Regions from separate parts of the Streptomyces sp. NPDC005423 genome, predicted to be linked through region 3. Evidence: riboswitches for the same ligand, from Rfam matches in the RefSeq annotation. Region 3 holds a riboswitch; each other region holds the start of a gene.
What was found. Region 3 has a riboswitch for S-adenosylmethionine ahead of thrC (threonine synthase). Riboswitches for the same ligand answer to the same signal wherever they lie in the genome.

Region 1 (10,128 bases), on a different contig from region 3:
GACGCGGCCAACGCCGTCGACGGCGACCCGGACACCTTCTGGAACGACGACACCATCGGGGTGTTCCCCGACACGCTCACCATCGTCACGCCCCAGGTCACGGCGGTGCGCGGGATCACCGTGATCTCCAACGCCGACGGAGTGCCGACCGACCTCACCGTCGACGTGTGGCGCGACGGCGACTGGCACACCGCCGCCACGGTCACGGGGAACGACGCGGTCCAGCGGGCCGTTCCGTTCACCGAGGAGTTCACCACCGACCGGGTGCGGATCACGGTGAACGCCGCCCAGGACACCTCGCACGGCGACTTCACCCGGATCAACGAGGTGTGGCCCGCACCGGTCGCCCCGGTTCCCGTCCCGAGCGTCACCGTGGACTTCGGCAAGGTGGTGGTGGGGTATCCGCGGCTCCGGTTCGTCTCGGCCTCCGCCGGCTCGCCCGGTGTGCGGCTGGCGTTCTCCGAGACCCGCCAGTTCCTCACCGGCCGCTCGGACTTCACCCGCTCCGACCAGGCGGGCGGCGCCGGACAGGGCACGGACCAGTTCGCCGTACCCGCGGGCGGCGCCGACTGGGAGGACCACAAGGGCTTCCAGGCCGGCGACAAGGTGTTCGCCGACGGACTGCACGGCTTCCGCTACCTCACCGTCAGCCTCGACGCGCTCGCCTCCGACAGCCCCGCCGCGCAGCCCTGGGGCACGGTGGAGATCGACTCGGTGGAGCTGCGGTTCACCGCCTGCCTGGGCACGCCCAGCACCTACCGCGGCTGGTTCCTCTGCTCCGACGAGGAGTTGAATCGTTACTGGTACGGAGCCTCGTACACCAACGAACTGGTCACCGACACCTTCCGCCAGGACGACGTCGATCCGCGGGGCGCCTGGAGCGCCACCCTGGAGGGGAAGCAGGTCCTGCACGACGGCGCCAAACGCGACCGCGACCCCTACGTCGGCGACCTCGCCGTCTCCGCGCGCACTCTCTACCTGACCCATGACGACACCGCGGCGGCGGCCCGCAACGTCCTCGCCGACCTCGCCGACCACCAGCGCGCCGACGGCTGGATCCCGCCCGCCTCCATCAACGGCTACACCCTCCCCCTCTTCGACTATCCGCTGTACTGGGTGACGTGCAGCTGGGACTACGTCCTCTACACCGGGGACCGCGCCTACGCCGCCCGCTACCACCCGGCCCTGGTGAAGGTCCTGGACGCCTGGTACCCGAGCGTCACCGACGGCGCGGGCCTGCTGAGCAAGGGCCTCAACGGCACCAGCGGCTACGGCGACTACGCGTTCCTGGGCCGCACGGGCCGCGTCACCTACTACAACGCGCTCTACGTGCAGGCCCTCAAGAACGCGGCCCAACTGGCCGGAGCGCTGGGCCAGGACGCCGACGCCACCCGCTGGAGCGCCCGTGCGGAGCAGGTCGCGCGGGCCGTCAACGCGCTGCTGTGGGACGCCGACGCGGGCGCCTACCTCGACTCCGCGACCGGCCCCGTGCGGCACGCGCAGGACGGCAACGCCCTGGCCGTCGTCACGGGCATCGCCGACACCGGCCGCGCCGCGTCGGCGCTCGCCCACCTCGACGCGACGACGAGACAGCCGTACGGGAACGCGTTCATGGACAACGACACCCTCTTCGCGCAGGCGTCCCAGCGGGTCTACGCCTTCACCTCCTACCCGGAGATCGAGGCCCGCTTCCTGAGCGGCCGGGCCGCCTCCGCGCTCGACCAGATCCGCCGCACCTACGGCTGGATGGACCGCAACGACCCCGGCACCACCCACTGGGAGGGCATCGGCCCGGACGGGTCGCCGTACGAGGGCGCCTTCACCAGCATGGCGCACGGCTGGTCCACCGGAGTGCTGCCGGCCCTGACCCACCACCTGCTGGGCGCCCGGCCCACCTCGCCCGGCTACGCCACCTGGGAGGTCCACCCGCAGCCCGGCGACGTCGACTGGGCCACGGGCCAACTGCCTACCCCGAACGGCCCGTTGACCGTCGAGTGGGAGAACGACGCCCGGCAGTTCCGGCTCACCGTCCAGGTGCCCGCGCACACCCGGGGCTCGGTCGCGTTCCCCGGCGACGCGCAAGGGCAGCACGTGCGCGCCGGCCGCCGGACCCTCTGGGACGGGCGCCGGGCCGTGGCCCGCTCCGTGACCGGCACCGGCGGGACCGTCGTCGTCTCGGACCTCGGCCCGGGCACCCACAGCTTCGTGAGCCAACAGCCGTCCACCTGACCCCACTTGACGCCGCTCGATCCTGTGATGTCACCAAGCGTAAACACGTGGACGCCGAGGGTGTCCGCGCGGGACACTTTCCGTTCCGGACAACCGCCCCTCGACATCACAGGGTTGGGATGGAATCGCCTGAAACACGTGAGATGCACCCGCGCAGGGGCTCCGTGCTCCTCGCACTCCGCCACTACGGAAAGGAGTTGGGCCGCCTACGGCGGCTGACCGTCCCCGCCATGCTGCTCCCGGCGGTCGGCAACATCGGCATCAACTACATCGCGCCGCTGGTCGTCGCGAAGCTCGTCGCGCGGATCGCCGGTGACGCCCGGGTCACCGTCGGCGCGACGTGGCCGTACGTGCTCGTCTTCGCCGGCACCCTGCTGCTCGCCGAGGGGTTCTGGCGCGTCGGCCTGCACTGCCTCAACCGCCTCGACGCCCTGGGCGTCGAGCAGTTGTACGTGATCGGTATGGACGCGCTGTTCGCCAAGGACGCCGCGTTCTTCCACGACAACTTCGCCGGCTCGCTCACCAAGCGGGTGCTGAGCTTCGCCTCCCGCTTCGAGGACTTCGTCGACACCATGACCTTCCAGGTGGTGGGCAGCCTCGTACCGCTGCTGTTCGGTTCGGTGGTCCTGTGGCGCTACGAACCGCTCCTCGTCGTAGGGCTGTTGGCGATGCTCGTACTGACCGGCGCGTGCGTGGCGCCGCTGGTGCGGCGCCGGCAGGCCCTGGTCGACCTGCGGGAGGAGGCGATCGCCGAGGTCTCCGGCCATGTCGCCGACAGCCTCATGAACATGGACACGGTCCGTGCGTTCGCCGCCGAGGGACGGGAGGCCGCCGAACACCGCTCCCGTGTCGCCCGCTCCCGCCGCCTCACCCTGCGCTCCTGGGACTACGGCAACCTGCGCATCGACACCCTCGTCGCACCGCTCTCCGTGCTCACCAACGCGCTGGGCCTGCTGCTCGCCGTCGCGCTCGGCGGGGGAGCGCACGGCGTCGAGGCCGTCGTGGTCGCCTTCACGTACTACTCCAACGCGACCCGGATCATGTTCGAGTTCAACCAGATCTACCGCCGGCTGGAGAGCGCGATGACGGAGGCCGCGCAATTCACCGAGCTGCTGCTGAAGCCCCCGACCGTGCTCGACCCGCCGGTCCCCGAACCGGTGCGGTCCCAGGCGGCCGACGTGCGCTTCGAGCGGGTCCTCTTCGCCCACGCGGGCGCGGAGCCCCTCTTCCGGGGGCTCGACCTGACCGTGCCCAGCGGCGCGAAGGTCGGCCTGGTGGGCCGCTCCGGCGGCGGCAAGACCACCCTCGCCCGGCTGCTGCTGCGGATGACGGACATCGACGCCGGGCGCATCCTCGTCGGCGGCCAGGACATCAGCCGGCTGCGCCAGGCCGACCTGCGCGGACTGATGGCCTACGTCCCGCAGGACCCGGCGATGTTCCACCGCACCCTGCGGGAGAACATCGCCTTCGCCCGCCCGGACGCCACCGAGGCCGAGATCCGCCGGGCCGCCGACGCCGCCCACGTCACGGAGTTCGCCGACGCGTTGCCGGACGGCTTCGCCACCATGGTCGGCGAACGGGGCATCAAGCTCTCCGGCGGCCAGCGCCAGCGGGTCGCGCTCGCCCGGGCCATCCTGCGCGACGCCCCGATCCTGCTGCTCGACGAGGCGACCAGCGCGCTGGACTCCGAGAGCGAACTCCTCGTCCAGGAGGCGCTGTGGCGGCTCATGGAGGGGCGGACCGCGCTCGTGGTGGCGCACCGGCTGAGCACGGTCGCCGGCATGGACCGGCTCGTCGTGCTCGACCGGGGACGGATCGTGGAGCAGGGCACCCACCAGGAACTCCTCGCGGCCGAAGGCGCCTACGCCAAGCTGTGGCAGCACCAGTCGGGCGGATTCCTCGACGAGAGCACCGCCGGTTCCGACGTGGTTACCCGGTCCTGACCGGGCTCGCCCCGTGGACACCCTCTTGACGGCGCGCGGAGGTGGATCGACACTCCAGATGGGAATCCTAGTGAACAGGTAGGGAAACAATGGGGCGCTTCCAGCCGGTCACCAGCCGAGTGATCCGTACGCCCCTTCTGACCTCCCGCCGTCACATCGATCTGCTGCGGGTCCGCAGCGCCATCAGTCCCCTGCGCTGACACCCGCCCACCGCTCGACGACGCTTCCGCCGCGCGTCCGCGCGCCCGTCCCCGGGGAGACCCATGTCCAGCACGCCCTCCGCCGCCGTCCCGTCCGACCGGCCCGCCCCCGCCTTCCGCGGCCGCATCGGACGCGACGCGCGCAGCGGCCACTACGCCGTGCCGCGCCGCTACCGGCTGCACCTGTCCACCGCCGACCCCGACTGTCTGCGCATCGCCGTCACCCACAGCCTGCTCGGTCTCGACGACGTCTGCCCCGTGACCTACCTGCCCGCCGTGCCCGACCACGCCGACGGCGGCCACCGCGCCCTGCGCCCGCTCTACGAGGCCGGCGCCCACCACTACGCCGGACCGGCCGCCGCGCCGGTGCTCAGCGACGACTGGTCCGGACGGATCGTCAGCAACCACGCCCAGGACATCGTCCGCGACCTCGCCCGGCACTTCGGCACCGGCTGCCCCGACCTCCACCCGGCCGGCGCCGACTCCGAGATCGAGGCCGTCGAGCGGATGTGCGCCCAGGGCATCGAGGACGCCGCGCAGTGCGCCGGGGCGGCCGGCGCGGGACAGCCGGAACGCGACGCGGCCCTCGCCCGGCTGCTGGAGACACTGGGCGCGCTGGAACGCTGGCTGGACGGCCTCGAGTTCCTGATCCGCGACGAACTCACCGCCGCGGACGTCGAGTTGTGGGTGTCACTGGTACAGCTCGACACCGTGCACCGCCACCACCTGGACGCCGCCGCCGTCCAGCGCGTCGCCGACCACCCCCGGCTGTGGGCCTACGCCCGGCGGCTCGCCGCCCACCCCGCCTTCGGCGGCCGGCTCGACCTCGACGGCATCGCCCGCCGCCACGAGGCCCACTGCCGGGGCCTGGAGGCGGCCGGAGCCGCCGTCCAGATCCTGGACTGGGCGGCCCACGCGGCGGACGGAACCGAGGCCCGCCGCAGCTGAACGGCGTGCCGCGGCGTCCAGTCGGTGGACCGGCGTTGACATCCGTTCGGGCAATTGTCTAACTTACGGCCAGATCGGTCATGAGCGTCAGCGACAAGCCCTGGCTAGCTGACCGGCAACCCTCGCACGCGGTGGGGTGCCCCAGGTGACGACCGGACCGGATGACGTTTCGGTAAGCGCGAGGCCCACGGGCCCAGAAGAGTGACGGTGACGGACATGTACGCAGCGACCAGGACGGCCCCGCGCCGCTCCCAGGGCTGCGTACGGCCGTCCGCGAACCCGCTCGTCGCCGACCGCTCCGTCGATCTGCTCCGCGTCAACAGCGCACTGTGTACCGGACCGGGCTGCGCCCGCTGTCGAGGCTGACGCTCCTCCCAGCCCCCGCTTCCCGCGTTACCGACGAACACCGCCCGTGCGGTGAGCCGTTGTCCGCCAGCTCCCGGTCACTGCGTTTCCCTCCGTGCAACTGCGCCGCGGCGCAGGGTCGTCGACGGCTCCGCCGTCCTCGCCCAGCCACGGCCGCCGCGGTCCGGGTGTCCGACTTACCGCCGGAGCCCTCCATGAGTGAACCCCCAGGCACCACCGTGTCCCTGGCCGAGACACCGTCCGCCGACGCCCGGTCGGACCCCCCGGCTGCACTGACCGCGCAGCGCGTACTCCCGCTGCGCCGGCCCGGCCGGTGGGCCGTCACCGTGGTCGTGCTGGTCCTGGTCGCCCAGTTCGTCCACGGCCTGGCGACCAACCCGTTCTACCAGTGGAGCCGCTTCGGCTACTGGTTCCTGCGCCCGACGATCCTCGACGGACTCCTCATCACCCTCGAAGTGGCGGCGCTCAGCGCCGTGTTGGGGCTCGCCGGCGGCATCCTGCTCGCCGTCGCCCGGCTCTCGAAGAGCCCGGTGCTGCGCGCGGTGAGCTGGACCTACGTGTGGGCGCTGCGCTCCGTCCCGCTCATCGTCGTGCTGATCTTCCTCTACAACTTCAGCGCCCTGTACAAGACGCTCAGCGTCGGCGTCCCCTTCGGCCCCGCCTTCTTCTCCTTCGACGAGTCGAGGCTCGCCACCGACATGGCCGTCGCCGTCGTCGGCCTCAGCCTCAACGAGGCGGCGTACGCGGCCGAAGTGGTCCGCGGCGGCATCCTCTCCGTCGACCAGGGCCAGCACGAGGCGGCCTCCGCCCTCGGCCTGCCCAAGGCCTACCAGTTCCGCCGGATCGTCTTCCCGCAGGCGCTGCGCTCCATCACCCCGAACTACGTCAACCAGCTGATCGGCCTGGTCAAGAGCACCTCACTGGTCTTCTACGTCTCCCTGCTCGACCTCTTCGGCACGGCGCAGTCGATGGGCTCCACCTACCCCGGCGACATCGTGCCGCTGCTGCTGGTGGTCACCGTCTGGTACCTGATCCTGACCAGTGTCGTCTCCGTCGCCCAGTTCTACGTCGAGCGGTACTACGCCCGGGGCGCCACCCGCTCCCTGCCGCCGACCCCGCTGCAGAAACTCCGCGCCGGTCTCACCGACCTGCGGGCCCGCATCCGCAGGGAGGCCGCGATATGACCACCACGACAGCCGAACCGCCGACGGAGATCGTGCCCGCCGCCGTCGACGTGCACAACGTGCACAAGTGGTACGGCGCCCACCGGGTGCTGGACGGCGTCGACCTGACGATACGGCCCGGCGAGGTCACCGTGATCCTCGGCCCGTCCGGCTCCGGGAAGTCCACCCTGCTGCGGGTCGTCAACCACCTGGAGAAGCCCGAGATCGGCTACGTCAGCGTCAACGGCGAGCTGATCGGGGTGAAGCGCCAAGGGGAGCGATTGAAGGAGCTGAGCGAGCGGGCGATCCTGGCCCAGCGCGGCCGCATCGGGTTCGTCTTCCAGAACTTCAACCTGTTCCCGCATCTCACCGTCCTGGACAACGTGGCCGCGGCCCCGGTCGCCACCGGCAGGCTCACCAAGCCCGAAGCGCTGGAACTGGCACGGGAGTTGCTCGGCCGGGTCGGTCTCGCGGAGAAGACCGGCGCCTACCCGCGACAGCTGTCCGGCGGTCAGCAGCAGCGGGTGGCGATCGCCCGCGCCCTCGCCCTGCGCCCCGGCGTCATCCTCTTCGACGAGCCGACCTCCGCCCTCGACCCCGAACTCGTCGGCGAAGTCCTCGCCGTCATCAAGGATCTGGCGACCAGCGGCACCACCCTCGTCATCGTCACCCACGAGATCGGCTTCGCCCGCGAGGTCGCCGACCGGGTGGTCTTCATCGACGCCGGAAAGATCGTCGAACAGGGCCCGCCGCACGAGGTCCTCGACCGGCCCCACCACGAGCGGACCAGGGACTTCCTCAGCAAGGTCCTTTAGCCGCCCGCCACTTCAGCCGCGTCCGCCACCCTCCCGAACACCCCGAACACCGAGCCTAGGAACAGCCATGTCTTCCCTCAGCCTCCGCAGCGGACTCGTCCGCGGCCTCACCGCGGGCACCGTCGTCGCCTCCCTCGCCGGCGGGCTCGCCGCCTGCGGTGGCGACAGCGACGCCGCCACCACGACCGACAGCGCGGCCGGCACGGTCACCGTGGGCGCGCTCTCCAACGGCGCCGCCAAGCAGGCCACGCTCAAGGTCTCCGAAGTGAAGTCGATCAGCGCCGAACTGCCCAAGTCCGTGGCGAAGAACGGCACGTTGAAGGTGGGCGTCGGCTTCCTGCCCGCCGGGTCCCCGCCGCTGGGTTACGTCGGCTCGGATCAGAAGACCCTCACCGGCTCCGAAGCCGACTTCGGCCGGCTGGTCGCCGCCGTCCTCGGCCTCAAGCCGGAGCTGCAGAACTCGACCTGGGAGAACCTCTTCATCGGCCTCGACAGCGGCAAGGTCCAGGTCGCCATCTCCAACGTCACCGTCACCGAGGAGCGCAAGCAGAAGTACGAGTTCGCCTCCTACCGGCAGGACAACCTCGGCTTCGCGGTGCCGGCGAGCAGCAAGTGGAGCTTCGGCGGCGACTACGAGAGCCTGGCCGGCAAGACCGTCGCCGTCGGCGCCGGCACCAACCAGGAGCGGATCCTCCTGGAGTGGAAGAAGAAGCTGGCGGCCGAGGGCAAGAAGCTCACCGTCAAGTACTTCCAGGACAACAACAGCACCTATCTCGCCCTGGCCGCCGGCAAGATCGACGCCTACTTCGCCCCGAACCCCTCGGTCGCCTACCAGGTCAGCCAGACCAAGGGCACGGCCAAGGCGGTCCGCAACGCGGGCACCTACTCCGGCGCCGGCGCGACCCTCCAGGGCCTGATCGCGGCCACCGCGAAGAAGGGCAGCGGCTTCGCCAAGCCGTTCGCCGACGCGATCAACTACCTGATCGAGAACGGGCAGTACGCCAAGTGGCTGGCCGCCTGGAACCTCTCCAACGAGGCCGTCGCCAAGTCCCAGGTCAACCCGCCCGGACTGCCGCTCAGCGACTCCTGACCCACCCGTTCAGTGAGGGGCCCCCGCCGCCGCACGGCGGGGTCCCCGCCCGCACGACCAGCACCGGAGCCGTCACCCGATGTCTACCACCGTCAGTGTCGAAACCACCCTCTCCCACGTTCTGGACAATGCCGCCTGGGCCGCGCTCACCGGCCCGCACGCCCACTTCGCCGAGCGCCTGGGCCGCGCCGTCCGCTACCCCGTGGACGTGGCCGGCTTCCACGCCCTGACCGACATCGACGACCCGCGCGCCTGGGCGGACCTGGCCGCGCTCGTCGGGCCCGGCGGCACGGCCGCCGTGAGCGGTGTGGCGAAGGCCCCCGACGGCTGGGAGATCGTCCGCAGCGGCCGGGGCGTCCAGCTCGTGGACACCGGGCTGCGCGCCGAACCGGACTCCGAGGCGGTACGCCTGGGCCCCGCCGACGTACCCGAGATCCTCGACCTCGTCGCCCGCACCCGGCCCGGCCCCTACCTGCCCCGCACGATCGAGATGGGTACCTACCTCGGGATCCGCCACCGCGGCCGGCTCGTCGCCCTGGCCGGCGAACGCGTGCGGCCGCCGGGCTGGACCGAGATCAGCGCGGTCTGCACCGACCCCGGCCACCGCGGCCGGGGCCTCGCCACCCGGCTGGTGCGCGCCGTCGCCGCCGGCATCAAGGAGCGCGGCGACCACCCCTTCCTGCACGCCGCCGCCGACAACGGGGGCGCGATCCGGCTCTACGAGTCGATCGGTTTCACCCTGCGCCGCCCTACGGTCTTCTCGCTCGTCCGGCCCACCCGTCCGACCGCCGCCGCCGCGGTGGAAGAAACGGCGTAGCGGTGCTGTTGCCGTACTTGATGCCGGACTCCGTGGAGGTGCAGGACATGCGCAGCGCGTCCCCTCTCCCCGCGCCCGAGTCGGTGCCGCGCCGTCGGGTGCGCCTCACCACCCGGTCACACATCGATCTGCTGCGGGTGGCCGGCGCGCTCTGTCGCCCCTGACCCCGCCCCCGTCCGTCGGCCGGGGCCCCTTCGCCGCGTTCCCCGGCCCGCCCGCGTACCTGTCCACGGGCCGGTGATCTCGTACGGACCTCCAGGAAGGCACCCTCGTGTCCTCGACCCCCCTTTCCCCGCTGCATCTCGCCGTCGCCCTCGACGGCACCGGCTGGCACCCCGCCTCCTGGCGCGAGCCGGTCGCGCGCCCCCGGGAGCTGTTCACCGCCGCCTACTGGGCCGGCCTCGTCGCCGAGGCCGAGCGCGGCCTCCTCGACTTCGTGACCTTCGAGGACGGCCTCGGCCTCCAGTCCTCCCACTACGCCGAACCGGACGGCCGCACCGACCAGGTCCGCGGCCGGCTCGACGCCGTACTGACCGCCGCCCGCATCGCACCCCTCA
Region 2 (10,128 bases), on a different contig from region 3:
TTCTAGTCTCCGTGATGCACCGGATTCCCCGACGCATATGGCTCGTAACCCTACGGCCTGGGGGGCGCCCGCCGCTCGGCCGTCCAGCGCGGCGAGGCGGTATGCCCCGCCACGCCCCGGTACGCCATGCTCTGTACTCATGATCAGCAGCTGGGGAACCGTGGCCGGCCGGGTGCTCCGCAAGCCGTCGGCGCCGATGACGTACGGACTGATCGCCCTGTGCTGTCTGATCTTCGCGCTCGGCCCGGCGTCGGGGCTCGCCCCCGCGTACGGCACGGGTGACGCGCTGCTCGCCGCGGAGCGGGCGTACTTCCGGCGCTGGGGCGTGGTCCCCGCCGCGCTCCTCGACGGCGCCGCCCGGGAGGCCCTGACCCCCGTCACGGCCCTCTTCATCCACGGCAGCTGGGTCCACCTCCTGGGCAACATGCTCTTCCTCTACGTCTTCGGGGCGATGACCGAAGAACGGCTGGGCCGTGCCGAGTTCACGCTCTTCTACCTCGTCTGCGGATACCTCGCCCTGTCCGGCTACGCGGTCGCCAACGCCGGCTCCGCCCAGTCGCTGGTCGGCGCGTCCGGGGCGATCTCGGCGGTCCTCGGCGCGTTCCTGTACCTGTTCCCCAGGGCGCGGGTGACGAGCCTGCTCCCGTTCCTCTTCTTCCTGCCGCTGCGCTTCCCCGCCTGGGTCGTCCTCCCCTTCTGGGCGGCCCTCCAGTGGCTCGCGCTGGGGCAGGCGTCCCAGGGACCCGGCGTCGCCTACCTGGCCCACCTGGTGGGCTTCTCGCTGGGGTTCGGCTACGCGTGGCTGCGGTTCGGCAGGCGGAGGGGCCCGCGGGGCGGCCCCGGCGGGGCGGTGGTGGGGGACCGGCGGGCGACTAGAGTGAAGTCCGCCCCAGCTACGGCCCCCGAGGGAGAGAACCAGCCGTGATCACCGCGATCGTCCTCATCAAGACCAGCGTGGACCGGATCCCCGAGATCGCCGAGTCGATCGCCGCGCTGGAGTCCGTGAGCGAGGTGTTCTCCGTGACCGGGACCTACGACCTGATCGCGATGGTGCGGGTGCGGCAGCACGAGGACCTGGCGGAGGTCATCCCGGGGCGGATCAGCAAGATCCCCGGCGTGGAGGGGACGGACACGCACGTGGCGTTCCGGACCTACTCCCAGCACGACCTGGAGGCGGCGTTCGCGATCGGGCTCGACTCGTGAGCACCGCCTCGTGAACGCCACCTCGTGAACGCCGCCTCGTGAACGCCGCCTCGTGAACGCCGCCTCGCGGCAGGTGTCCGGTCAGACCGCCGGGACGCAACGGCCGTCCTCCGTGCGGTAGTTCCACCGCGCGCCGTCGCTCACCAGCTCCCGTACCGCCGTCACGAACCGGTCCACGTGCTCGTCCGGCGTGCCCGCGCCGAAGCTGACGCGGATCGCGTTGAGGGACTTCTCGCCGGGCGCCGCCTCGGGGGCCCCGCACTCGCCCTGGGTCTGCGGGTCGCTGCCGAGGAGGGTGCGGACCAGGGGGTGGGCGCAGAAGAGGCCGTCGCGGACGCCGATGCCGTACTCGGCGGAGAGGGCGGCGGCGAAGTGGGAGCTGTTCCAGCCCTCGACGACGAAGGAGAGCACGCCGACCCGGGGGGCGTCGTCGCCGAAGAGGGAGAGCACCTTCACCCGCGGGACCCCGGCGAGGCCGGTGCGGACCTTCTCGATCAGGTACCGCTCCCGCGCGACCAGCGTGTCGAAGCCCGCCTCGGTCAGCGCCTTGCACGCGGAGGCGATGGAGTAGGCGCCGATCACGTTGGGCGAGCCGGCCTCGTGGCGGGCCGCGCTGTCGTGCCATTCCACGTCCACTCCCCCGTCCTCGCGCCGGGTGACCCGGCGCGAGGCGCCGCCGCCCGCGAGGTAGGGGTCGGCGGCCCGGAGCCAGTCGGCGCGGCCGGCCAGCACGCCCGCGCCGAAGGGGGCGTAGAGCTTGTGGCCGGAGAAGGCGATCCAGTCGACGTCGAGGTCCTGGACGGAGACCGGGTGGTGCGGGGCCAACTGGGCGGCGTCCAGGACGATCCGGGCGCCGTGGGCGTGCGCGGCGGCGGCGAGTTCCCGTACGGGCCACAGCTCGCCGGTGACGTTCGACGCGCCGGTCACGCAGACCAGCGCCGGGCCCTGGCCCCCTGCGGTGGACACGGCGCGCCCGGCGAGGGCGCGCTCCAGGGTCTCGACGGCCTGACCGGGGGTGCGCGGGGCGTCGAGGTAGGTGACCCGGGCGTCCCGCCAGGGCAGCAGGGAGGCGTGGTGCTCGGTCTCGAAGACGAAGACCTGGCAGTCGGCGGGGAGGGCCTGGGCGAGCAGGTTGAGGGAGTCCGTGGTGGAGCGGGTGAAGATCAGCTGGTCGTCGGCGCGGCAGTCGAGGAACTCGGTGACCGTCTTCCGGGCGTTCTCGAAGAGGTCGGTGGAGAGCTGCGAGAGGTAGCCGGCGCCGCGGTGGACGCTGCCGTAGTAGGGCGCGTAGGCCGCCACGTCGTCCCAGACGCGCTGGAGGGCCGGGGCGCTGGCCGCGTAGTCGAGCGCCGCGTAGGTGACCTCGCCGCCCGTCACGAGCGGGACGGTGACATCCCGGCCCAGAACGGGCAGCGGGGAACAAACGGTCCGGTCGGTGGCAGCGGTGGTGACAGACATGGCGAACTCCCGTATGAGGCAGGCGACTTCACCGCGCGAGCGGAGACCACTCCGGCGCGGGAAAAGGTGAAAGGGGTATGCGGAGGCGGGGCTCGACGCCCTATCGCATTCGCTTGCTCACAGAGGGCTCCCTCGATACCAGGACCCCTGGTGTCTTTCGAGGGGCCCGCGCTTGCCGCGGACCTCGCTGCCCACGGCCTGGTCTTCACCCGGGGCACCCCGCCACGGACGGAGGGTTGCCGGACAGTCGGCCGGGGCCTCATGACTGTCACTCATGACCTGGTCAGAAAACGTACGTGAGGTGATCGGCGTCCCGCAACCCGTGTCCGGATCGCGGGACGCCGAGGCCCGGGCTACGCGTTGCTCGCGGCCGACCAGCGCTCCAGGGTGCGCGCGGCGGCCCCCGAGTCGATCGACTCCGCGGCCCGCTCCATCCCGGCCCGCAGCCGGTCCGCGAGCGGGCCGTCCCCGCGCTCCAACGCCACCAGCGCCGCGGCCGAGTTGAGCAGGACGGCCTCCCGGACCGGGCCGCGTTCGCCGTCCAGGAGGCGGCGGGCGACACCGGCGTTGTACTCCGGGTCGGCGCCCCGCAGGGCCTCCACCGGGACCAGTTCGAGGCCGACGTCCCGGGGGTCGAAGGTCTCCTCGGTCACCTTGCCGTCGCGGACCGTCCAGACCCGTGAGGTCGCCGTGGTCGTCAGTTCGTCGAGCCCGTCGTCCCCCCGGAACACCAGCGCCGACGCCCCCCGTTCGGCCAGCACGCCCGCGATCAGCCCCGCCATGCGCGTGTCGAAGCAGCCGACCGCCGAGGCGGTGACCCGGGCCGGGTTGGTCAGCGGGCCGAGCAGGTTGAACGCGGTCGGGATCCCGAGATCGCGCCGGACCGCGCCGACGAACCGCATCGACGGGTGGAATCTGGCCGCGAAGCAGAAGGTGATCCCGGCCTCCTGCGCCACCTGCGCCACCCGCTCCGGCGTCAGGTCGAGGTTGATGCCGAGCCGCTCCAGCACGTCGGACGAACCGCTCGCCGAGGAGGAGGCGCGGTTGCCGTGCTTGACGACCTTCGCCCCGGTGCCGGCGATCACCACCGCGGACATCGTGGAGATGTTGACCGTGCGCGCCCGGTCGCCGCCCGTACCGACGATGTCGACGGCCGGACCGGGGATCTCCAGCGGCTTCGCGTGGGCGTACATCGTCTCGACCAGGCCGGTGATCTCCTCGACGGTCTCGCCCTTGGCCCGCAGCGCCACCAGGAAGCCCGCGATCTGGGCGTCCGCGGCCTCGCCACTCATGATGCGGTCCATGGCCCAGGCGGTGTCGGCGGCGCTCAGGTTCCGGCCGGCCAGCAGCGCGCTCAGTACGTCGGGCCAGGAACGGCCCGCCGCGGTGTCGCCTCCAGCGGGGGTCACAGCGCTCATGGGGCCGCTCCTGATGGTCGTAGAAAGCAGTGGCTGCCGGAGTGACGCCGGCGCACCCGGTGAATCCGGTGCGCCCACCCTATCCAGCGCCGGGCACGGCGAAGGGCCCCCGTCCGACAACCGGACGGGGGCCCTTCGACCGTGGCGTGGCGTGCGCAGCGATCAGTGGTGGCCGTGGCCGCTGGCGATCTCCTTGTACTCCTCGACGGTGGGCTTGGGGATCTGCGACTCGTCGCCGTAGTAGGCGTTGCTGAGCTTGGCGCGCAGCTTCTCGGAGCCCTTCACCTTGCGCTCGACACCGTTCTCGTCGACGGTCGCGCCGATCTCGGCCGGCTGGTACTGCTCGTGCGCGGTGAGCGTGTGCAGCGCGTCCTGACTGAGCGGCTCGTGCACCTCGACGAACTCACCGTGCGGCAGGCGCTTGATGATGCCCGACTCGCGGCCGTGCAGCACCTTGTCCCGGTCCCGGCGCTGGAGGCCGAGGCAGACCCGCTTGGTGGCGAGGAAGACGAGCACCGGTACGACGAAGAAGCCGACCCGGACGAACCAGGTGATCGCGTTGATCGACAGGTGGAAGTGCGTGGCGAAGATGTCGTTGCCGCCGCCGATGAGCAGCACGAAGTACCACGAGATCCACGCGGCGCCGAACGCGGTGCGCGTCGGGGCGTTCCGCGGGCGGTCCAGGATGTGGTGCTCGCGCCGGTCGCCGGTGACCCAGGCCTCGATGAACGGGTAGACCGCGATCGTCACCAGGACCAGCGGGAAGATCACCAGCGGGATGAACACGCCCAGGACGAGCGTGTGGCCCCAGAAGTTGAGCTCCCAGCCCGGCATGACACGGATCAGGCCCTCGGAGAAGCCCATGTACCAGTCCGGCTGGGCGCCCGTGGACACCATGTCGGGACGGTACGGACCCATCGCCCAGATCGGGTTGATGGAGGCGATCGCCGCGATGGCCGCGATGACACCGAAGACCAGGAAGAAGAAGCCGCCGGCCTTGGCCATGTACACCGGCAGCAGGGGCATGCCGACGACGTTGTTGTTCGTCTTGCCGGGACCCGCGAACTGCGTGTGCTTGTGGTAGAAGACCAGGATCAGGTGGCCGACGACCAGACCGAGCATGATGCCCGGCAGCAGCAGGATGTGGATCGAGTAGAAGCGGGACACGAAGTCGCCGCCCGGGAACTCACCGCCGAAGAGGAAGAACGACAGGTACGTGCCGACGATCGGCACGGACAGGATCGCGCCCTCCATGAAGCGGACACCGGTGCCAGAGAGCAGGTCGTCCGGGAGCGAGTAACCGGTGAAGCCGGTGAACATGCCCAGGACGAACAGCAGGAACCCGAAGAGCCAGTTGACCTCACGGGGCTTGCGGAACGCACCCGTGAAGAACACGCGCATCATGTGCACGAACATGCCGGCGAGGAAGATCAGCGCCGCCCAGTGGTGGATCTGCCGGATCAGCAGACCACCGCGCACATCGAAGGAGATGTGCATGGTCGAGTTGAACGCCTCGGACATCAGCTGTCCCTGGAGCGGGATGTAGCTGCCGTGGTACTCCACCTCGTTCATCGACGGGTGGAAGAACAGCGTCAGGTACACACCCGTGAGGATGATGATGATGAAGCTGTAGAGGCAGACCTCGCCCAACATGAACGACCAGTGGTCGGGGAAGATCTTGCGCATGTTCGACTTGGCCAGGGAGTAGATCCCGAGCCGGCCGTCGGCCCAGTCGGCGATCTTCTCGCCGGCCGGCGCCTTCTCGCGCGAGCGCCCCGGCCCGTCGGGGCCCGAGCTGTTCGTGGTGGTGGTCGTAGTGCTCATCCGCGCTCCCAGAATGCAGGACCGACGGGCTCCTCGAAGTCGCCGAGCGCCTGGAGGTAGCCCTCGTCGCTCACGCCGATGCGCAGCTGCGGCAGGGCGTGGCCGGCGGGGCCGAAGATCACTCGGGCACCGTCGGAGAGGTCGAAGGTGGACTGGTGGCACGGGCACAGCACGTGGTGCGTCTGCTGCTCGTACAGGGAGATCGGGCAGCCCACGTGGGTGCAGATCTTCGAGTACGCCACGACGCCGTCGTGCGACCATGCGAGTTCGCGCTTGTCCTTGATGTCCTCCGGCTGGAGCCGGATGATCATCAGGGCCGCCTTGGCGATCTGCGTCTGGAAGTCCTCGTCGGTCTCCTCCAGGCCGTCGGGCTTGGCGAAGGTGAGCGAGCCGACGGCGATGTCCGAGGCGCGCAGCGGCTGGTTGGTGTTCATGTTCACCAGCAGCTTGCCCTTGGACCACATGGTGTGGCGGAGCTTGGTCCCGGGCAGCGTGCCGAGGTCGCGCAGCAGCATGACGCCGGAGAGCGGGAACAGGGCCAGCGCGCCGAACATCGTGGTGCGGATCAGCTTGCGGCGGCCGAGCGCGGACTCCTTGGCACCCTGCTTGAAGTCGGCCAGGACCTTGGCCTTGACCTCGGGGGGCGCCTCGATCGCGTGCCGCTCGTCGGCGATCTCCAGGTCGGACATGAGGGTGCGGGCCCAGTGGACCGCGCCCGCGCCGATGGCGAAGAGCGCCACACCGAGGGTCATGCCCAGCGCGAAGTTGAGCGCGCTGATGTGACCGAGCGGGAAGACGAAGATCGACTTGTCGTTCGGGATCGCCACGTACGAGACGATGAAGGCGACCGTCGCGAGCATCGACACCGTGAACAGGAAGGCGACGACGCGCTCGGACCGCTTGGCGGCCCGCTCGTCGATGTCCTGGACCCGGTGCTCGTGCGGCGGCAGACCGGGGTCCGCGAAGGGGTCGGTCTCGGCCGCGACGCTCAGCGCGCCGTGCTCCTGCTCAGCGGGCAGGTTCTTCTCTGGAATGTCTTGGCTACTCATGACTTCTTGGCCTTTGCGGTCCGAGCGGCGACCCAGACGGCGACCGCGATCAGCGCACCCAGGCCGAAGACCCAGGCGAAGAGACCCTCACTGACCGGACCGAGACCACCCAGCTCAAGGCCGCCGTTGCTCTCGGTGTCGTCACCGTTGACCGCGTTGAGGTACGCGATGATGTCCTTCTTGTTCTTCGCCGTCAGCGTGGTGTCGGGGAAGGACGGCATGTTCTGCGGGCCGGTCTGCATGGCCTCGTAGATGTGCTTGGGGGCGACGCCCTCCAGGGCCGGCGCGAACTTGCCGTGCGTCAGCGCGCCGCCCTTGCCGGTGAAGTTGTGGCACTGGGCGCAGTTGGTGCGGAACAGCTCGCCGCCCTTGGCGATGTCCGCGCCCTCCGGCCCGTACTCGTTCTTCGTCGGTACGGCGGGGCCGGCGCCCAGCGAGGCGATGTACGCCGCCAGCTGGTCGATCTGGGCCTGCGTGTAGATGACCTTCTTCTTCAGGACCTGCGGACCCGGCTGCTGGGCCGGCATACGGCCGGTGCCGACCTGGAAGTCGACGGCCGCCGCGCCCACGCCCACGAGGCTCGGGCCGTCGGTGGATCCCTGACCACCGGTGCCGTGGCAACTGGCGCAGCCGACGGAGTAGAGCTTCTGGCCCTCGTCGATGGCGAGGGACTGGGCGGACTCGTCGGCCTGCGCCTTGCTCGCGGGCGCGAACACGGCGTACAGCCCCCCAGTTGCCGCCAGCGCGAGGAGTAGGACGACGACCGCCGCCAGCGGATGGCGTCGTCGGGTGGAGAGCTTTTTCACGGATTACCCCGGTGTCAGGATCTTCTGCGTCGATGCTGCTGGAATGTGCGCTTCTGGACTGCGCGTGGGATCTGCCCCGGCTACTTGATCAAGTAGATCGTGGCGAACAGGCCGATCCAGACGACGTCGACGAAGTGCCAGTAGTAGGACACGACGATCGCCGCGGTCGCCTGCTCGTGGGTGAACCTCTTCGCCGCGTAGGTGCGTCCGAGGACGAACAGGAAGGCGATGAGGCCACCCGTCACGTGCATGCCGTGGAAACCGGTGGTCAGGTAGAACACCGAGCCGTACGGGTCGGAGGACAGGGAGAGCCCGTCCTCCTTCACCAGGTTCGTGTACTCGAAGATCTGACCGCCGATGAAGATCGCACCCATCACGAAGGTGATGATGAACCAGCCCCGGAGCTTCTTCACGTCCCCGCGCTCGGCGGCGAAGACGCCGAGCTGGCAGGTGAGGGAGGAGAGCACCAGGATCGTGGTGTTGGTCGCGGAGAACGGAAGGTTGAGATGGCTCGCCATCGCCTTCCAGTGATCCGGACCGGTCACCGATCGCAGGGTGAAGTACATCGCGAAGAGGGCCGCGAAGAACATCAGCTCGGAACTCAGCCAGATGATGGTTCCGACGCTGGTGAGGTTCGGCCGGTTGACCGACGGGTGCGCGTGCCCGGTTTCTACTGTCGTTGCTGTCGCCACGACCGACATTATGTCGGTCCCTTATCCCGCCCTCACTCCCGGGGGTGCCGTTCGGGGTGTCCGCGCTGTGTGTACTGCCCGTATGGCCCATCGCAGAGGTGTTCCCACAGCTGTTGACGGGGTGGCCGAGGGAGTAGCATCCGCCGCATCGGTCCCCTGGGTTCCCGACCAGAGCGGTGCTTCTTAGATGCGTGGAGGAACAATGCAGCCGACTGCCACGGTGCTCGTCTACAGCGATGACTCCCACACCCGCGCGCAGGTGCGGCTGGCGACCGGGCGGCGGCCCGCTCCGGATGTTCCCGCCGTCGAGTTCATCGAGTGCGCGACGCCCGCGGCGGTCGTGAAGGAGCTGGACCGCGGCGGTATCGACGTCGCCGTACTGGACGGTGAGGCGGTCCCGATGGGCGGCATGGGGCTGGCCCGTCAGGTCAAGGACGAGGTCTTCAACTGCCCGCCGGTGCTGGTGCTCATCGGCCGGCCGCAGGATGCCTGGCTGGCCACCTGGAGCCGTGCGGAGGCCGCGGTGACACTGCCGGTGGATCCGGTCGAGTTCGCCGCGGCCCTGGCCTCCCTGCTGCGCCGCAAGAGCGCGCTGAGCGCGTAGCGCCGCACATCGGCCCGGGGTCTCGCGACCCCGGGCCGACGGCGGTCGGCCGGGCCCCGGTGGGTTCACACCGACTCGGGCCGGAGGCGGGCCGTGGCCTCCGGCCGGTTGACGTCCGCCGCGCCGCCCACCAGGGCGCTGCCCGCCCGCCACGTCTTCCACTCCAGGTTCCAGTCGCCGAAGCCGTTGCCGAAGGGCTCCATCTCGTCGCCGTTGGAGTTGACGACCTTGACGACGTCACCCTGGTGGATGGTCTCGAAGAACCACTCGGCGTTGCTGGTGCTCATGCCGGTGCAGCCGTGGCTGACGTTCGCGGAGCCCTGGGAGCCCACGGACCAGGGCGCGGCGTGCACGTACTCGCCGCTCCACGTCACGCGGGTCGCGTAGTAGACGGGGAGGTCGTACGAGTCCGAGGTGCCCTCGGAGATGCCGACCGTGGTGCCGCGCATCCGTACGAAGTACTCCTTGCCCAGGACGACCTTGACGCCGTTGCGGGTCTCGTAGCCGGGCTTGCCGGTGGTGACGGGGATCTGGTTGATCTCGTCGTCGTCGCGGTAGACCGTCATCGAGTGGGAGGCGGCGTCGGTGACGGCGACGATCTTGTCGCCGATGGTCAGTTCGAGCGGCTTGGCCGCACCGCCCCACAGCCGGTCGCCGATCTTGATGCCGTCGAGGTTGCTGTGCACCCGCACGGTGGCGTGGGCGGGCCAGTACTCCTTGGGCCGGTAGTGGAGTTCCTTGTCGTCCACCCAGTGCCAGGCGCCGTCCACGGCGGGCACGGAGTCCACCTTGAGCGCCCGTTCGACGACGGCCCGCTGCGCCTTGTCCTTGACCTCCTCGCTCAGTACGGCGGTGACGGGCTGGCCCACGCCGTACGTGCCCGCGTCGGGGCCGAACGTGACGGTCAGTCGCTTCTGGGCGGTGGGTCTGGTGGTGTCGAAGACGAGGACCTTGCGGCCGGGCGCGCCGTCCTCGTTCTCGGTGCTCACCCGGACCGTGTAGTGCGCCTCGGCGGCGAGCGGGGAGGTGCTGTGCCACCGGCCGCCGTCGGCGGCGAGTTCGCCCGCCACGTAG
Region 3 (10,128 bases):
TCCTTGGTGATGACGACCTTGCGGGCCCGGCCGAGCAGCTCGATGCCGGTGTTCTCCAGCTTGAGGCCGACCTCTTCGGAGATGACCTCGCCGCCCGTGAGGATGGCGATGTCGTTCAGCATCGCCTTGCGGCGGTCGCCGAAGCCCGGGGCCTTGACCGCGACGGACTTGAAGGTCCCGCGGATCTTGTTGACGACCAGGGTCGACAGGGCCTCGCCCTCGACGTCCTCGGCGATGATCAGCAGCGGCTTGCCCGACTGCATGACCTTCTCCAGGAGCGGGAGCAGGTCCTTGACGTTGGCGATCTTCGAGTTGGCGATCAGGATGTACGGGTCGTCCAGGACGGACTCCATACGCTCCATGTCGGTGGCGAAGTACGCCGAGATGTAGCCCTTGTCGAAGCGCATGCCCTCGGTGAGCTCAAGCTCCAGACCGAAGGTCTGCGACTCCTCGACGGTGATGACGCCTTCCTTGCCGACCTTGTCCATCGCCTCGGCGATGAGCTCGCCGATCTGGGTGTCGGCGGCGGAGATGGAGGCGGTGGAGGCGATCTGCTCCTTCGTCTCCACGTCCTTGGCCTGCTCCAGGAGGGCACCGGAGACGGCCTCGACGGCCTTCTCGATACCGCGCTTGAGGGCCATCGGGTTGGCACCGGCGGCTACGTTGCGCAGGCCTTCCTTGACCAGGGCCTGGGCGAGAACGGTGGCGGTGGTCGTACCGTCGCCGGCGACGTCGTCCGTCTTCTTGGCGACTTCCTTGACCAGCTCGGCGCCGATCTTCTCGTACGGGTCCTCGAGCTCGATCTCCTTGGCGATGGAAACACCATCGTTGGTGATCGTGGGGGCGCCCCACTTCTTCTCGAGGACGACGTTGCGGCCCTTGGGGCCGAGCGTCACCTTGACGGCGTCCGCGAGCTGGTTCATGCCGCGCTCGAGGCCGCGCCGTGCCTCCTCGTCGAACGCGATGATCTTGGCCATGTGAAGTGGTCCTCCCGGACTGGGGTGGATTGCTCCGGACCGCGCTGGCGCCCGCGACGGACGGCTCGCCGACCGCGTGGTTCCTTGCCCCACTTGGCCTGCGGGCCTCACCGACCCGATCCTCGTTGTCACTCTCACCTGCAGAGTGCTAACGCCAATGATTAGCACTCGCCCCTGCCGAGTGCAAGCGGCTCCCACGGTTCGACCCTCGTCCGGGGGCCGCCGGGGAGGCCGGGCGGGCATGCCGAAGGGCCCGTACCCGCGAGTACGAGCCCTTCGGCGCACTGCTGTGAACTGCTGTGAACTTCTATGGCGAACAGAAGAACGACGCTGCAGTAAAGTCGGCGCGTGCTTCAGCTGGTCGCGAGCCGGACCATGTCCGCCTGCGGCCCCTTCTGTCCCTGCGAGATCTCGAAATCGACCCGCTGACCCTCTTCCAGGGTGCGGTAGCCGTCCATCTGAATCGCGCTGTAGTGGACGAAAACATCCGCACCACCGTCGACCGCGATGAAGCCGTACCCCTTCTCCGCGTTGAACCATTTGACGGTGCCCTGAGCCATGCCTAACTCCCCTATTACTGGCCCTTGCACAGATCCACACTTCGCGGATCCGGGTCAGACCTCACCCCCCACAGGTTGGGGGCGTGCGCCGGAACGCGTCGACCGCGGCCGAATGTATCTGTCCAACTGCCGTCTGCAACAGGTCAATCGGACGAGAATTCTGGGCATCGGCGTTCGGTGAATTCCGGAGAATTAGTCGGGATTCAGGGCAAGTCGGGCCCCACAAAGGGAACATTGGCCACAAAAGACCTGCCTACTTTGGCTACTTCTCGCGGGCCTCGGAGCGTGAACTCGGAGGGGCGCGGCGAGCCGGTTCCCCAACTGTACCGCGCTCAACCATACAGAATTGCCCCCTCCGTTTCTCTCACGGAGGGGGCAATTCGATGAACTCTCGGTAATCGGCCTTACCAAGGGTAACCAACCGGTCGGTCAGCCTCCGGCGACGGCCGGGATGATCGACACTCCCGCACCGTCCGGCGTGGCCGTCTGCAGACCCTGCTCGAAGCGCACGTCGTCGTCGTTGACGTAGACGTTGACGAACCGGCGCAGCTTGCCCTGGTCGTCGAGGACGCGTGCCGAGATGCCCGTGTGGTTCTTCTCCAGGTCGGCGATGACGTCGCCGAGGGTGGCCCCCTCGGCGGCGACCTCGGCCCGGCCTCCGGTGTAGGTGCGCAGGATGGTGGGGATGCGGACGGTCACGCTCATGCGAGGCCAGCCTCTCGGAAGGAGTCCAGGTTCGGGCGGATGGTAGCGGTCAGGCCGGTGCCGGCGACCGCGTCCAGCGTCTTGAGGCCGTCGCCCGTGTTGAGGACGACCGTGGTGAGCGCCGGGTCCAGCAGACCGTTCTCGATCAGCTTCCGCGTCACCCCGACCGTCACACCGCCGGCGGTCTCCGCGAAGATGCCCTCGGTCCGGGCGAGCAGCCTGATGGCGTCCACCACCTGCTCGTCGTTGACATCTTCGACCGCTCCGCCGGTCCGGCGCGCGATGTCGAGGACGTACGGCCCGTCGGCCGGGTTGCCGATCGCCAGCGACTTGGCGATGGTGTCCGGCTTCTGCGGGCGCACCACGTCGTGGCCGGCCTTGTAGGCGGCGGAGACCGGCGAGCAGCCCTCGGCCTGGGCGCCGAAGATCTTGTACGGCTTCTCCTCGACGAGCCCGAGCTCGATCAGCTCGCGCAGCCCCTTGTCGATCTTCGTGAGCTGGGAACCCGAGGCGATCGGCACCACGAGCTGGTCGGGCAGGCGCCACCCCAGCTGCTCGCAGATCTCGTACGCCAGGGTCTTGGAGCCCTCCGCGTAGTACGGCCGCAGGTTGACGTTGACGAAGCCCCAGCCCTCGCCGGCCGGGTCGCCGATCAGCTCGGAGCAGAACCGGTTCACGTCGTCGTAGTTGCCCTCGATGCCGACGAGTTCGCCGCCGTAGACCGCCGCCATGACGATCTTGGCCTGCTCCAGGTCGTGCGGGATGAACACGCAGGAGCGGAAGCCGGCCCGGGCGGCGGCGGCGCCGACCGCGCCGGCCAGGTTGCCGGTGGAGGAGCAGGAGAGGGTGGTGAAGCCGAAGGCGCGGGCGGCCTCGATGGCCTGGGCCACGACGCGGTCCTTGAAGGAGTGCGTCGGGTTGCCGGAGTCGTCCTTGACGAAGAGCTTGCCGGCGTCGACGCCCAGCTCCCGGGCGAGGTTGTCGGCCTGGACGAGCTTGGTCCACCCCGGGTTGATGTTCGGCTTGCCGGCCACGTCGGCGGGGACGGGCAGCAGCGGCGCGTACCGCCAGATGTTCGCGGGTCCCGCTTCGATGCGCTTGCGGAGGTCCTCGGTGTCGTAGCCCGAGAAGTCGTAGGCGATCTCCAGCGGGCCGAAACACTCCTCGCAGGCGAAGACCGGGCCGAGCGGGACGCGGTGGCCGCATTCGCGGCACGAGAGGGCGGCGGCGGGTCCGAGATCGACGGCGTTCACCGGATTCGGGGTGTGTGCGACAGTCTGCGCAGCCATGGAGGCGAGGCCCTTTCTCCTCATCTTCCTCACGACGCATCTCGCCGTGAGACGGATTTGGCACCTTCCCGAGCCGGGAGCCCCGCCACATGGCAGTTCTTTCACCACATGCGAGCAAGACCGGCTGGAGGGTTGCCGGGGCTTCAACGGGCCGTATCCCTCTGCCCCTCTGGATGAGCGGTATTCGATTGTGGGCGCCGGTGACCCCCGACATGCGATGGTCATCAGCGTTGTCCAAGACTGTAACCGAAGGCCAGGACAGTTGAGAGAGCCGTCCGAACCGCGAGATGGATCAACCGGACACGCTCCGTGTCCGCTCGCCGATAGAACGCAGAGGAGCCGCGCAACGTGCTGAAGGAAGTCGAGCGCTGGCTGAGCACCCGCTCCTGGTCCCTGACCGATCGCCCGCTCCACCAGATCCTGGCCGCCAAGCAGCGCACCGGCCAGTCGGTCAGTGTCGTGCTGCCCGCTCTCAACGAGGAGGAGACGGTCGGCGAGATCGTCGCCGTCCTCCGCCACGACCTGGTGCGGCAGGTCCCGCTCGTCGACGAGATAGTCGTCGTCGACTCCGGGTCCACCGACCGCACCTCCGAGGTGGCCGCCGCGGCGGGCGCCCGGGTCGTCCACCGCGACGACATCCTGCCCCGGCTCCCCGCCGTGCCCGGCAAGGGCGAGGTGCTGTGGCGCTCACTGCTGGTCACCGGCGGTGACATTGTCTGTTTCGTCGACGCCGACCTGAAGGAGTTCTCCTCCGACTTCGTCACCGGCATCGTCGGACCGCTGCTGACCGACCCGGGGATCGACCTCGTCAAGGCGATGTACGACCGTCCGCTCGGCGGCGCGGCGGGACAGGGCGGCCGGGTCACCGAGCTGATGGCGCGCCCGTTGCTGAACATGCACTGGCCGCAGCTGGCCGGCTTCGTGCAGCCGCTCGGCGGCGAGTACGCGGCCCGCCGCTCCCTGCTCGAACAGCTGCCGTTCCCGGTCGGGTACGGCGTCGAGCTGGGCATGCTCGTCGACTCGCTGCACCTGGTGGGCCTGGACGCCCTCGCCCAGGTCGACGTCGGGGTGCGCAAGCACCGCCACCAGGACGGCCAGGCGCTGGGCCGGATGGCCGCCCAGATCTACCGCACCGCCCAGCTGAGGCTGGCCCGCGGACACCTCCTCCGGCCGTCCCTCACCCAGTTCGTGCGGGGCCCGGACGGCTTCGAACCGCGGACGTACTCCGTGGACACCGAGGAGCGCCCGCCGATGGCGGAGATCCGGGAGTACCGGTCACGCAGGGTTGCTTAGGAGTCCGTATACGGATCGTGCGTTTGAGCGTTTCCGGGCCGGGCTAGGTAGTGGCATATGACTTCCACGTACGGTGCTGCCCAGGTCCTCGTCGCGTCCAACCGCGGCCCGGTCTCGTACGAGGTGGGTGACGACGGTTCGCTGAACGCCCGGCGCGGTGGCGGCGGTCTGGTCTCCGGACTCTCCGCGATCGGGCCGGACGCGGGCGCGCTGTGGGTGTGCTCCGCGCTCTCCGACGGTGACCGGGAAGCGGTCCGGCGCGGGGTCGGCGAGGAGGGCGTGCGGATGCTCGCCGTCCCGGCCGAGGTGCACGCCGACGCGTACAACGGCATCGCCAACTCGGTGCTCTGGTTCGTCCACCACATGCTGTACCAGACGCCCCTGGAGCCGGTCTTCGACGCGGAGTTCCGGCGCCAGTGGGCGTCGTACGAGGAGTACAACCGGGCGTTCGCGCGGGCGCTGGCGGAGGAGGCGGCCGAGGGGGCCGTCGCGATCGTGCAGGACTACCACCTGACGCTGGTCCCCGGGATGCTCCGGGAGCTCCGCCCCGACCTGCGCATCGGGCACTTCTCGCACACGCCGTGGGCGCCGCCGGAGTACTTCCGGATGCTGCCCGACGACATCGGCCGGCAGATCCTGACGGGCATGCTCGGGGCGGACCGGCTGGGTTTCCTGACCCACCGCTGGGCGGACGCGTTCACGGCCTGCTGTACGGAGTTCGCCGGGGGCCTCGGGGAGACCCGGATCGGGGTGCACGGACTGGGCGCGGACGCCGAGTTCCTGCGCGAGCGCGCGCACCGCCCGGATGTCGAGGAGCGGATGACGGCCCTGCGCGCGGAGATCGGCGAGGACCGCAGGGCGATCGTGCGGGTCGACCGCACCGAACTGTCGAAGAACATCGTGCGCGGGCTGCTCGCCTACCGGCAGCTCCTCGACGACCGCCCGGAGTGGCGCGAGCGGGTCGTGCACGTCGCGTTCGCCTACCCCTCCCGGCAGGACCTCGCGGTCTACCGGGAGTACACGGCCGCGGTGCAGCGGCTCGCCGAGGAGATCAACTCCCGGTACGGGACGCCTGGTTGGACTCCGGTCGTGCTGCACGTGAAGGACGACTTCGCCCGCTCCCTGGCCGCCTACCGGCTCGCCGACGTGGCGCTCGTGAACCCGATCCGGGACGGCATGAACCTCGTCGCCAAGGAGGTACCGGTCGTCTCCGACGAGGGCTGCGTGCTGGTGCTCTCCCGGGAGGCGGGCGCCTACGAGGAGCTGCGCGAGGACGCGATCACGGTGAACCCCTACGACGTGACCGGCACCGCGGCGGCCCTGCACGAGGCGCTGACCATGCCGGCCGGGGAGCGGGCCGAGCGGACCAAGCGGCTGGCGGCGGCGGCCACGGCGCTTCCGCCGGCCCAGTGGTTCCTGGAGCAGCTGCACGCACTGGAGCGCTGAACCCCGGCGCCCCAGCCCGGCTGACCGGCCCCGGCCCGGCCCGTCAGTCCAGCCGGGCCGCGATCGCCGACAGCAGTGCCACGACCCCGGCCGGGCCGTCCACCACCAGGTCGGCGCGGTCGGCCAGTTCGGCCACCTCGGAGCTGCCGCTGCACACCAGCAGGCCGGCCACGCCGTCGGAGCGGAGTTTGTCGACGGCGGTGAAGGCGGGCAGGTCGCCCAGGTCGTCGCCGGCGTAGAGGACGGACTCGGCGCCGGTCTCCCTCACGTATTCGAGGAGCGCGACGCCCTTGTCCATGCCCGGCGGGCGCAGCTCCAGGACCATGCGGCCCGGTTCGACGATCAGGCCGTGGCGGGCGGCCAGCTCGGTGAGCGGCGCGCGCAGGGTCTCGAACGCGGCCTGGGGGTCGGCCGCCCGGCGGGTGTGGACGGCGACCGCGCGGCCCTTCTCCTCGATCCAGGTGCCCTGCCAGGCACCGATCCGGTCGAGGAAGCCCGGCAGTTCGGCCCGGACGGCGGCGACCCCGGGGTGCGGAGCGGGGGCGCTGACGGTGCCGGTGACGGCGTCCCAGCGCTCGGCGCCGTAGTGGCCGAGGACGACGAGGTGTTCCAGGCCGGGAACGCCCGCGAAGCCGCCGTGCCGGACCGCGACGCCGGCCGGGCGGCCGGTGACGACGGCGACGGCGGCCACCTTCGGGGCGAGCGCGGCGAGCGCGCGGACCGCGTCCGGGTGGGCCCGTGCCTGCTCCGGGTCGGCCACGATCGGCGCGAGCGTGCCGTCGAAGTCGAGCCCGATCACCGCTTTCGCGGGCCGGGCGAGCATCGCGTCGAGCCCGTCGCGGCCGACCGGGGTGAGCGGGGTCGGCAGGGGGGCCGGGGGGTCGGTGGGGTCGGTGGAGTCCTGATGAGGGCTGCCCATACCTCCGACCCTATCCGGGCCGCCCGTTTTCCTCACCTCTCGGACCGGCGTACCTCCCGGACCCTGCGCAGCCTGTTCACCGTCACCGGGTCGTGGGCCAGCGCCCGTACGTCGTCCAGCAACGCGTTCAGGAGCTGGTAGTAGCGCACCGGTGCCAGGCCCAGCTCCTCGCGTATCGCGCGCTCCTTGGCGCCGGGGCCCGGGAAGCCCCTGCGTTCCAGGGCGAGGATGTCCTGTTCCCTCCGGTGCAGCGGCTCCTGTTCCATGCCAGAAACGGTAGCTGCCGCCACTGACAACGCCCGTCCGGCCGGGGCGGCCGGACGGACCGCGCGGACTACTCGGCGCTCTCCGCCAGCGAGGCCGACGCCTGGAGCCCGCTGAGCACGGCCGTGGGGCTGCCGTCCGGGGCGACCGCCCGGCCGATGTCCTTCTTTATGTCGGCGCTGACGGTGGCCCAGGAGGTCTTGCCGACCGGGTAGAGCTGGGAGAGCGGGAGTTCGGAGAGGAACGGGCCGAGGGCGGCGTCCCGCTTGTCCGCCGCCATGACGTCGGAGGCGGAGTTGGTCACCGGCAGCAGGTCGTACTCGCGGGAGAAGGCGAGCACGTTCTTGTCGTCGTAGACGAAGTCGAGGAAGTCGCCGATCTGGTCGCGGTGGCCGCTCTGCTTGAAGGCGGTCATCCAGTCGCAGACGCCCATCGTGTTCTTGGCCTTGCCGGTCCGCCCGGGCAGCGGGACCGTACCGAACTCGACGCCCTTCTTGACGGCCTGCTGGATGAGGGTCGGGTGCCCGTTGAGCATGCCGACGTCGCCGTCGGCGAAGGCCGCGAAGGCGTCGGCCCGGTTGAGCTTCGCCGGCGCGACGGGACCGGTCAGCCCCTTGCCGACGAGTTCGTCCTTGAGCCAGCTGAAGGTGGCCACGTTCTGAGCCGAGTCGAGGGTGTACGTACCGACGTCGTCGGTGTAGCCGCCGTCCCCGCCGAGCAGCCACTGCATCGTCTCGGCCTGCGCCTCCTCGGAACCGAGCGGCAGCGCGAAGGGGTACTTCACGCCCTGCGCCTTCAGCGCCCAGGCGTCGGCGGCCAGTTCGCTCCAGTTGGCCGGCGGGGTCAGCCCGGCGCGGGCGAAGAGCGTCTTGTTGTAGAAGAGGACGCGGGTGGAGGCGGCGAACGGGATGCCGTACTGCACCTGCTTCACCTGGCCCGCGTCGGCGAGCGGTCCCGTCAGGTCGGCCTCGACCGGGATGGAGAGCAGGTCGGCGGCGCTGTAGAGCTTTCCGGCCGCCGCGTAGTCGGCGTAGGCGCCGATCTGCGCCATGTCGGGCGCCCGCCCGGCGTCGACCATCTCCGCGACCTTGCGGTCGACGTCGTTCCAGGAGTAGACGCTGACGTCGACGCGCACTCCGGAGTGCTTGGCCTCGTACTCCTTGGCCAGGCCGTCCCAGTACGCACGCGAGCTGTTGGCCTTGGAGTCGCCGTAGTCGGCGGCGACGAGTCTCAGGGTGACGTCACCGGAGTGTCCGGTCAGGCCGCAGCCCCCGAGGAGCGCTGTCATACCCAATGCGGACATACCCGCGATCGTTCCTGTACTCCGCCGCTGCACCGCTGAGATCCCCTGCCCGGCCGTCACGCCGCTCGCTGTCTGGACCCATAAGGTCTACACCACGTGAGTGGACTAGACCTCTTATGGGTCTACGGGTCACACTGTTCCCCGTGAGACATGTCATCGCCCTCGACGTGGGCGGCACCGGAATGAAGGCCGCCCTGGTCGGCGCCGCCGGCGAGCTGCTCCACACCGACCGTCGGGCGACCGGCCGCGAGCGCGGACCGCAGGCGGTCGTCGCCTCGATCCTCGGCTTCGCCGCCGAGCTGCGCGCCCACGGCGAGGAGCGGTTCGGCGAGCCCGCGTCCGCCGCCGGGGTCGCCGTCCCCGGCATCGTCGACGCCGAGCGGGGCGTCGCCGCCTACTCGGCCAACCTGGGCTGGCGCGACGTGCCCCTGCGCGACCTGCTGGCCGCCCGGCTCGGCGGGGTCCCGGTGGCCCTCGGCCACGACGTGCGCGCCGGCGGCCTCGCGGAGGGCCGGATCGGCGCGGGCCGGGGAGCCGACCGGTTCCTCTTCGTACCGCTCGGCACCGGCATCGCGGGCGCGATCGGCATCGACGGCCGGATCGAGGCGGGCGCGCACGGCTTCGCGGGCGAGATCGGCCATGTCGTCGTACGGCCCGGCGGAACCCCCTGCCCGTGCGGGCAGCGCGGCTGCCTGGAGCGGTACGCGTCGGCGGCGGCCGTCAGCGCGGCCTGGGCCGCCGCGTCCGGCGACCCGGCGGCGGACGCGGCCGACTGCGCCCGGGCCGTCGCATCCGGGGACCACCGGGCCCGGCAGGTCTGGCAGGACGCCGTCGACGCGCTCGCCGACGGCCTGGTCACCGCCCTCACCCTGCTGGACCCGCGCACGCTCATCATCGGCGGCGGGCTGGCCGAGGCGGGCGAGACCCTGTTCGCACCGCTGCGGGACGCCGTCCGGCGGCGCGTCACCTTCCAGAAGCTGCCGTCCCTGGTCCCCGCGGCCCTCGGGGACACCGCCGGATGCCTCGGTGCCGGGCTGCTGGCCTGGGATCTCCTGACCACGACCGACCGTACGGAGGTAACCACCTGATGGCAGCCGACCCGGAGGCGCGACCAGCCACCCACCCCCCGCGGCCCGCGACCGGCCCGGCGCCCCTCGTCCTGTCCGGCGCCCGGGTGGTCCTGCCCACCGGAACCGTCGGCGGCGGCCGGGTGGTCGTCGACGGCGAACGCATCGCCGGGAGCGCCCCGGAGCAGGCCGAGGTGATCGACGTGTCCGGCCACTGGCTGGTGCCCGGCTTCGTCGACCTCCACAACCACGGCGGCGGCGGCGCCTCCTTCACCTCCGGCACGGTCGAGGAGGTCCTCAAGGGC

Region 1: another riboswitch for S-adenosylmethionine. It lies ahead of ABZT12_RS25865 (amino acid ABC transporter permease); the one in region 3 lies ahead of thrC (threonine synthase).
Region 2: another riboswitch for S-adenosylmethionine. It lies ahead of ABZT12_RS17025 (aminotransferase class V-fold PLP-dependent enzyme); the one in region 3 lies ahead of thrC (threonine synthase).

Annotation. Positions count from the first base shown of each region.
Region 1 is NZ_JBEXET010000027.1:78,700-88,827, forward strand. It holds gene ABZT12_RS25850 (alpha-L-rhamnosidase C-terminal domain-containing protein) at 1-2,229, shown strand, start outside; gene ABZT12_RS25855 (ABC transporter ATP-binding protein) at 2,349-4,172, shown strand; gene ABZT12_RS25860 (glutathione S-transferase C-terminal domain-containing protein) at 4,436-5,320, shown strand; SAM riboswitch class IV at 5,397-5,505, shown strand; gene ABZT12_RS25865 (amino acid ABC transporter permease) at 5,881-6,870, shown strand; gene ABZT12_RS25870 (amino acid ABC transporter ATP-binding protein) at 6,867-7,664, shown strand; gene ABZT12_RS25875 (ABC transporter substrate-binding protein) at 7,732-8,754, shown strand; gene ABZT12_RS25880 (GNAT family N-acetyltransferase) at 8,834-9,571, shown strand; gene ABZT12_RS25885 (LLM class flavin-dependent oxidoreductase) at 9,843-10,128, shown strand, end outside.
Region 2 is NZ_JBEXET010000014.1:1,884-12,011, reverse strand. It holds gene ABZT12_RS17035 (rhomboid family intramembrane serine protease) at 140-925, shown strand; gene ABZT12_RS17030 (Lrp/AsnC ligand binding domain-containing protein) at 922-1,203, shown strand; gene ABZT12_RS17025 (aminotransferase class V-fold PLP-dependent enzyme) at 1,285-2,661, opposite strand; SAM riboswitch class IV at 2,825-2,941, opposite strand; gene trpD (anthranilate phosphoribosyltransferase) at 3,015-4,079, opposite strand; gene ABZT12_RS17015 (cytochrome bc complex cytochrome b subunit) at 4,242-5,903, opposite strand; gene ABZT12_RS17010 (Rieske 2Fe-2S domain-containing protein) at 5,900-6,952, opposite strand; gene ABZT12_RS17005 (c-type cytochrome) at 6,949-7,758, opposite strand; gene ABZT12_RS17000 (heme-copper oxidase subunit III) at 7,839-8,459, opposite strand; gene ABZT12_RS16995 (hypothetical protein) at 8,653-9,054, shown strand; gene ABZT12_RS16990 (Ig-like domain-containing protein) at 9,120-10,128, opposite strand, start outside.
Region 3 is NZ_JBEXET010000017.1:3,701-13,828, forward strand. It holds gene groL (chaperonin GroEL) at 1-977, opposite strand, end outside; gene ABZT12_RS19310 (cold-shock protein) at 1,331-1,537, opposite strand; gene ABZT12_RS19315 (ubiquitin-like small modifier protein 1) at 1,967-2,242, opposite strand; gene thrC (threonine synthase) at 2,239-3,531, opposite strand; SAM riboswitch class I at 3,549-3,711, opposite strand; gene ABZT12_RS19325 (glucosyl-3-phosphoglycerate synthase) at 3,880-4,824, shown strand; gene ABZT12_RS19330 (trehalose-6-phosphate synthase) at 4,882-6,270, shown strand; gene otsB (trehalose-phosphatase) at 6,314-7,189, opposite strand; gene ABZT12_RS19340 (DUF3263 domain-containing protein) at 7,222-7,455, opposite strand; gene ABZT12_RS19345 (extracellular solute-binding protein) at 7,524-8,756, opposite strand; gene ABZT12_RS19350 (ROK family protein) at 8,900-9,844, shown strand; gene nagA (N-acetylglucosamine-6-phosphate deacetylase) at 9,844-10,128, shown strand, end outside.